Regions from separate parts of the Pseudomonas sediminis genome, predicted to be linked through region 1. Evidence: predicted binding sites of a transcription regulator. Region 1 holds the regulator's gene; the other holds the start of a gene.
The links. The regulator sigma-54, encoded in region 1, starts transcription at its own class of promoters, with help from an activator protein. The targets are predictions, from matches to a motif close to ANTGGCATNNANNTTGCTNT.

Region 2: a site for sigma-54 is predicted at 1,275-1,294, ahead of AAEQ75_RS18840 (CmpA/NrtA family ABC transporter substrate-binding protein). Genes of this name have one in related genera too.

Annotation. Positions count from the first base shown of each region.
Region 1 is NZ_CP154631.1:2,730,102-2,733,495, forward strand. It holds gene rapZ (RNase adapter RapZ) at 1-327, opposite strand, end outside; gene ptsN (PTS IIA-like nitrogen regulatory protein PtsN) at 330-794, opposite strand; gene hpf (ribosome hibernation-promoting factor, HPF/YfiA family) at 807-1,115, opposite strand; gene AAEQ75_RS12870 (RNA polymerase factor sigma-54) at 1,209-2,702, opposite strand; gene lptB (LPS export ABC transporter ATP-binding protein) at 2,839-3,394, opposite strand, start outside.
Region 2 is NZ_CP154631.1:4,012,646-4,016,039, forward strand. It holds gene AAEQ75_RS18840 (CmpA/NrtA family ABC transporter substrate-binding protein) at 1-1,130, opposite strand, end outside; gene AAEQ75_RS18845 (hypothetical protein) at 1,508-1,822, opposite strand; gene AAEQ75_RS18850 (hypothetical protein) at 1,970-2,362, shown strand; gene AAEQ75_RS18855 (crotonase/enoyl-CoA hydratase family protein) at 2,483-3,172, opposite strand; gene AAEQ75_RS18860 (hypothetical protein) at 3,359-3,394, shown strand, end outside.

The sequences.
Region 1 (3,394 bases):
CGGATGGCGCCTGCGGGTTTCCGAAAAACGCTTGAGCAGCGTCTCGTCCTCGGCGTCGAGGTAAAGCACATCGCAGCGGATATTACGTTTGCGCACTTCTTCGAGCAGCTCCGGGAAACGCTTGAGCTGACTCAGCAGGTTACGTGCATCGATGGAAACGGCCACTTGCGGCAGCAGCATGTCGCTGTGCGGCAGGAAGCGCTCGGCGAGGTCCGGTAGCAGACCGGCCGGCAAGTTGTCGATGCAATAGAAACCGTTGTCCTCAAGTACATCGAGGGCGGTGCTCTTGCCCGAGCCCGAGCGACCGCTGACGATGATCAGGCGCATGATTATTGACCGTTCTGAATGTCCACGACGACCTGAAAGAGATCTTCGCCGCTGTTGGCCTGGCGCAGACGTTCACGTACTTCCTGGCGATCGAGCATGCTGGCGATCTGGCGCAACAGTTCGAGGTGCGCATCGGTTGCCGCTTCCGGCACCAGAAGTACGAACAGCAGATCGACCGGCACGCCGTCGATGGCGTCGAAGTCGACTGCCGTCTCCAGGTGCAGGACTGCACTGATCGGGGCACTGCAGCCAGCCAGGCGGCAGTGGGGAATGGCAATGCCGTTGCCGAAGCCGGTAGAGCCAAGCTTCTCGCGGGCGATGAGGCTTTCGAAGATGTCCTGGGCATCCAGGTCGGGCAGGTCGCGTGCAACCAGGTTGGCGATCTGTTCGAGCACGCGTTTTTTGCTGCCGCCCGGCACGTTCACCAGGGAACGGCCGGGGGTCAGGATATTTTCAAGTCGGATCATGGATAGGGAATGTCAGCGGGCTGTGGCACCTTGCAGGCGTTCGAGCTGCTTTTCCTTGTGCTTGATGAGTTGACGGTCGAGTTTATCGGCCAACAGGTCGATGGCAGCGTACATGTCCTGATGTTCGGCGTTGGCGACGACTTCGCCGCCGGCGATGTGCAGGGTGGCTTCGATCTTCTGCTTGAGTTTTTCGACCTCCATGGTCACCTGTACGTTGGTGATCTTGTCGAAGTGGCGTTCCAGTCGGCCCAGTTTCTCGCCGATATAGTCACGCAGGGCGTCGGTCACATCCAGCTGATGTCCACTGATGTTGACTTGCATACCGCTATCTCCTTGTTGCCTTGTGTAAGAGACGGAATCCATGAGAATCCGCCACCGGAACACGTTGGCTTGGAGGCAGGTCGCCTCCTTGGCCTACATCAGTCGCTTGCGTTCGCTGGAGGGCGCTATACCGAGGGATTCACGGTATTTGGCAACCGTCCTGCGGGCGACTTGGATGCCTTGTGCCTCCAGTAAACCAGCGATCTTGCTGTCACTCAACGGCTTTTTCGCGTTTTCTGCTGCGACCAGTTTTTTGATGATCGCGCGGATCGCGGTGGACGAGCATTCGCCGCCTTCGGAGGTGCTGACGTGGCTGGAGAAGAAATATTTCAGCTCGTAAATACCACGCGGGGTGTGCATGAATTTCTGCGTGGTAACACGTGAAATGGTCGACTCGTGCATGCCTACTGCCTCGGCGATGTCGTGCAATACCAGAGGCTTCATCGCTTCATCACCGTAGTCGAGGAAGCCACGCTGGTGCTCGACGATCTGGGTGGCTACCTTCATCAGCGTTTCGTTACGGCTTTGCAGGCTCTTGATGAACCAGCGGGCCTCTTGCAACTGGTTGCGCATGAAAGTGTTATCGGCACTGGAGTCGGCGCGTTTGACGAAGCCGGCATACTGCGGGTTGACGCGCAGACGCGGCATCGCCTCCTGGTTCAGCTCCACCAGCCAACGCTCATTGTGCTTGCGCACGATTACATCGGGCACGACGTATTCTGGCTCGCTGGATTCGATCTGCGAACCTGGACGCGGATTCAGACGCTGGATCAGGTCGATGACCTGGCGCAGTTCGTCTTCCTTGAGTTTGGTGCGCCGCATCAGTTGGGCGTAATCGCGGCTGCCGAGCAGTTCCAGGTAATCACCGACCACGCGCTGGGTTTCGTTCAGCCAGGGGGTGTTGGCGGGCAGCTGACGCAGTTGCAGTAGCAGACACTCGCGCAGATCACGGGCGCCGATACCCGCGGGTTCGAACTGCTGGATGCGGTGCAGCACCACTTCCACTTCGTCCAGTTCGATATCCAGCTCGGGGTCGAAGGATTCGGTCACTTCCTCGAGGGTTTCCTCGAGATAGCCGTCGTTGTTGATGCAGTCGATCAGGGTGGCCGCGATCAGGCGATCCTTGTCCGACATGGGCGCCAGGTTCAGTTGCCAGAGCAGGTGGCTGTGCAGGCTCTCGCCGCTGGACGTGCGGGTGGTGAAGTCCCACTCGTCATCATCGTTGCTGGGCAGGCTGCTGGCGCTGGTTTGGTAGATGTCTTCCCAGGCTGTGTCGACTGGCAGCTCATTGGGAATACGCTCGCCCCAGTCGCCTTCTTCCAGGTTATCCACCGTGGGGGTGGTTTCCTGGTAGCTCTCTTCCTTGCTCGGGGTCGGGGTGGCGCTCTCGGCGCCATCAGCCATTGGATCGCTGTTGTCGAAGTCGTCGCCTTCTTCCTGGCGCTCGAGCATGGGATTGGACTCCAGCGCCTCCTGAATTTCCTGTTGCAGGTCCAGGGTGGACAGTTGGAGGAGGCGGATAGCCTGTTGCAGCTGCGGGGTCATCGTCAGCTGCTGGCCCATCTTGAGGACTAGCGATGGTTTCATTGCAGACCTTAATTTACTGGCGAGTTACGCCTTCCACATCAGGGCGCCGAAGCGCCGCCAGGAAGCAAATTATATGCCTGATGTTGTCGATTTTGCCTAGGGGTTGCCATATTTCTGTCGTGAAATATCCGCAGGCCTACAGGCGGAACTCGTGCCCCAGGTAAACCTCTTTCACCGTCTGGTTGGCAAGGATGGTCTCGGCGTCACCTTCAGCGATTAGTTGTCCATCGTTGACGATGTAGGCGGTTTCGCAGATATCCAGGGTTTCGCGCACGTTGTGATCGGTGATCAGAATGCCGATGCCCTTGGTCTTGAGGTGATGGATGATCTGTTTGATGTCGCCAACCGAGATCGGGTCGACACCGGCAAAAGGTTCGTCGAGCAGAATGAACTTGGGGTTGGTCGCCAGGGCTCTGGCAATCTCTACGCGGCGTCGCTCACCGCCGGACAGGCTCATGCCGAGGCTGTCGGCGATATGGTGAATATGGAACTCCTGCAGCAGGTTTTCCAGCTCCGCCTGGCGGCCGGTGCGGTCCAGGTCCTTGCGCGTTTCCAGGATGGCCATGATGTTGTCGGCCACCGACAGCTTGCGGAAGATCGACGCTTCCTGCGGCAGGTAGCCGATGCCCGCGCGGGCGCGGCCGTGCATAGGCTGATGGCTGACGTCGAGGTCGTCGATCAGCACGCGGCCT
Region 2 (3,394 bases), 1.3 Mb from region 1:
TGGGCGGCCACGGCCGCGTAATCCGGCGCATCCTTGAGCAGGCCCCAGCGCTTGAACTGGGTGAGGAACCACATGCCATCGGAGTGATAGGGGAAGTTGACGCTGCCATCCTTGCAGAAGGCCATGGCGTGTTCGTCCTTCCAGCTGTTGCCGAGGCCGTCCTCGTACTGGGCGAGAAAGCGCGGCTCGATCACCTGCACCGGCGCGTTGACGTACGCCTTGCCGGAAATCAGCTTGGCGGTACTCTTGCGGTTCTCCTCGCTGGCCTCGATGAAGCGGCTGGCATCGAGAATCGCCATGATCAGTGCGCGGGCGGCATTGGGATGCTGCTCGATAAAGGCGCGGGTGGTGCCGAGCACCTTCTCCGGGTGGTCCGGCCAGATCTGCTGCGTGGTGGTGGCGGTGAAGCCGATCTTGTCGAAGATCGCCCGCGCGCCCCAGGGCTCGCCGACGCAGAAACCGTCCATGTTGCCGACGCGCATGTTGGCGACCATCTGCGGTGGCGGCACGACAATGGTCTTCACGTCGCTCATCGGGTTGATGCCGACGCTGGCCAGCCAGTAGTACAGCCACATGGCGTGGGTGCCGGTGGGGAAGGTCTGAGCGAAGGTCAGCGGGTTACCGCCTTTCTTCACGTGTTCGGCCAATTGCGCGCCATTGGTCACGCCGGCTTCGCGCAGTTGCTTGGACAGGGTGATGGCCTGGCCATTCTGGTTCAGCCCCATCAGCACCGCCATGTCCCGCTGCGGCCCGGCCAGGCCGAGCTGGGCGCCGTACATCATGCCGTAGAGCACGTGGGCGGCATCCAGTTCGCCGGTGTTGAGCTTGTCGCGCACGCCGGCCCAGGAGGCCTCCTTGCTCGGATTGATGGTCAGGCCGTATTTCTCGCCAAAACCCTGAGTGGCGGCGACCACCACTGAAGCGCAATCGGTCAGGGGAATGAAGCCTACGTTAAGCGCGGCTTTCTCCGGCGCATCGGAGCCGGCTGCCCAGGCTGCGCTGCGCAGCGAAGCCGGCGCCGACAGGCCGAGCGCGGCGATTCCGCTCACGGCGCCGGCCAGGGCGATGGATTGCTTGAGGAAGTTACGGCGGCTGGTGGCCAGGGGCTTGTTCGAATCACGATCAGTCATGGATCTAATCCTTGTCAGGCGCATAAACAAAAAACGGCGTACGCCAGGCCACCTCGATGAGAGGAAGGTGACCTGACGGACGCCGTTGTCCGTGATCCTCGGCCCGCCACCGTTGGCGTGCTACACAGGATGATTGACAGGGACATAGCAAAGGGCTTGCCAGCTTTCGTGTACGACGGCCGAGCAGGGGTATCCGGCGCCTGACAGGCGCAATAAAGATGCTGGCCTATGAATTACTGGCTATTAAAAATCAATAAGTTACATATTGCTTATGAAGTCGTTTAGCTGATTGAAAAGTGAGCCCGCGCTCGGCTCGCTCTGCATGTTTCTGAGCCATTGCCGTGCATGAGCGGGCACCGCTGAGCCTTTTTGGGTCGTCAGGAGGCTGGTTGAACGCGCGCCTCCTCGACGAAGTCGCGCAGCCAACGCAACACTTCGACGGCTTCCCAGCGAGCCGGATCGAACAGCGCGTAGGCCAACCCCTGGTAACCGACCACATCCAGTTGCCGATGGTAGCCAGCGCGCTGCAGCAGCGCCTCGATCTCGGCGAAGCAGGTGTTGAAGTGCTGACGATTGAAGGGGGTGCGGCTCTCGGTGACGATGCCCTCGAGCTGCAGTTCCTCGACCATCTCGCGTACCCGCTCCAGCGGCATTCGGTTCACTCGGTGTTTCAGCTGCAGTACGTCCAGCATGATGGCGCTCCTGTGCAATCGATCATTTACCTGTGATGCCAAGCCTAATTCAAAAGCACTGTACAAATAAACAGTATTGGTGAATAGTAAGGCCACTGCAGACCTATCCGCCCACAAAACGGGCGCCTTGCGAGAGGAGAATTGGCAATGCAACAGATGTTGATGACGATTGTGCTATCGGTCTTCCTGTACGGCTGCGCTCAGCCCCAGGTCGAGCGACCCCAAGCCAACGGTGCCTATCTGGTGATCGAGGGCGAACAGGCCTGGGCCGTACTGGTCTCCGATGGCCAGCGTGTCGAGGAGGTGGGCACGGTGCTCGACGTGATTCGACTGCCCAGCCATCACTCCAACATAGCCGCCAGTTACGTGATCGAAACGCCCAACTGCGGCAAGCTGCAGTGGCTGACCGAACGCCATGGCGCTGCAGAAGGTGAAACCACGCTGTTGCCGGCCGCCTTCAACGAGCAACTGAGCAAGCCCGGTTGCGTGCTCGCACAAGGCCTGAGCCGAGCCTGGACGGCCCTGGACTACTCCGGTTAATCCGTAGGGTGCGCCGTGCGCACCGTCATACGCCGGAGGGTTAACTGGCTAGACGCACAAAGAAAAAAGCGCCGCGACCTCAACGGAAGCGGCGCTTTTCATTTATGGGCTAGCGAGTGCTTACAGCAGGTGCTGCTTGTCCATCTCGATGGCGGCATCGAGGGTTTCCAGCAGCGCCTTGCGCACTTTCAGCTTGGTGTTCTTGTGCGCGGTCATGTTGATCTTCTTCATCTGCTGCGCCACCGCCTGAGCGGTAGCCTGCAATTGCTCGGCCGGTACCACCCTGTCCAGGAAGCCGGCATCTACCGCGCCAGCCGGGTCGAACATCTCGCCATTGATCACCGAACGGTGGAACGCAGACTTGCGCAGACGATCACGAGCCAGCTCGATACCGACGTGGTGCATGGTCATGCCGATCTGTACTTCATTCAGGCCGATATTGAACGGGCCTTCCACGCCGATACGGTAATCGGCCGACAGCAGGATGAACGCACCCTTGGCCACGGCATGACCGGCGCAGGCGACGATGATCGGGTATGGATGAGCGAGCATGCGCCGCGCCAGGGTAGAGCCAGCAGCGACCAGGTTGATTGCATTCTGCGGGCCCGAGGTCATCACCTTCAGGTCATAGCCGCCGGAAAGAATGCCCGGCTGGCCGGTGATGATGACGATGGCGCGATCCTGCTCGGCGCGGTCGAGGGCGGCATTGAACGCAGCGATCACGTCAGGCGAGATGGCATTGACCTTGCCATTGCTCAGGGTGAGGGTGGCGATGCCGTCGTCGAGTTGGTAGCTGATCAGGTCGCTCATGGCGGTTTTCCTTGTTAGAGCCTTGGGGGCGAATGTGGGCAGAAGGTACTCAGCCGCAGCGCTCTGGTAAAGCGCCGCGGCTGACTGGTTGGTCAGTGCTTTTGCCTATCGCGGCGATGCCGGATGGCAATTGGTCGAACGCAAAGCCAGGCCCTTAAGGTGAGCAGCGAACCGAAGGAGCTGCCCATGAACACCCTCTATTCCATCCTTTATATGCTTGCC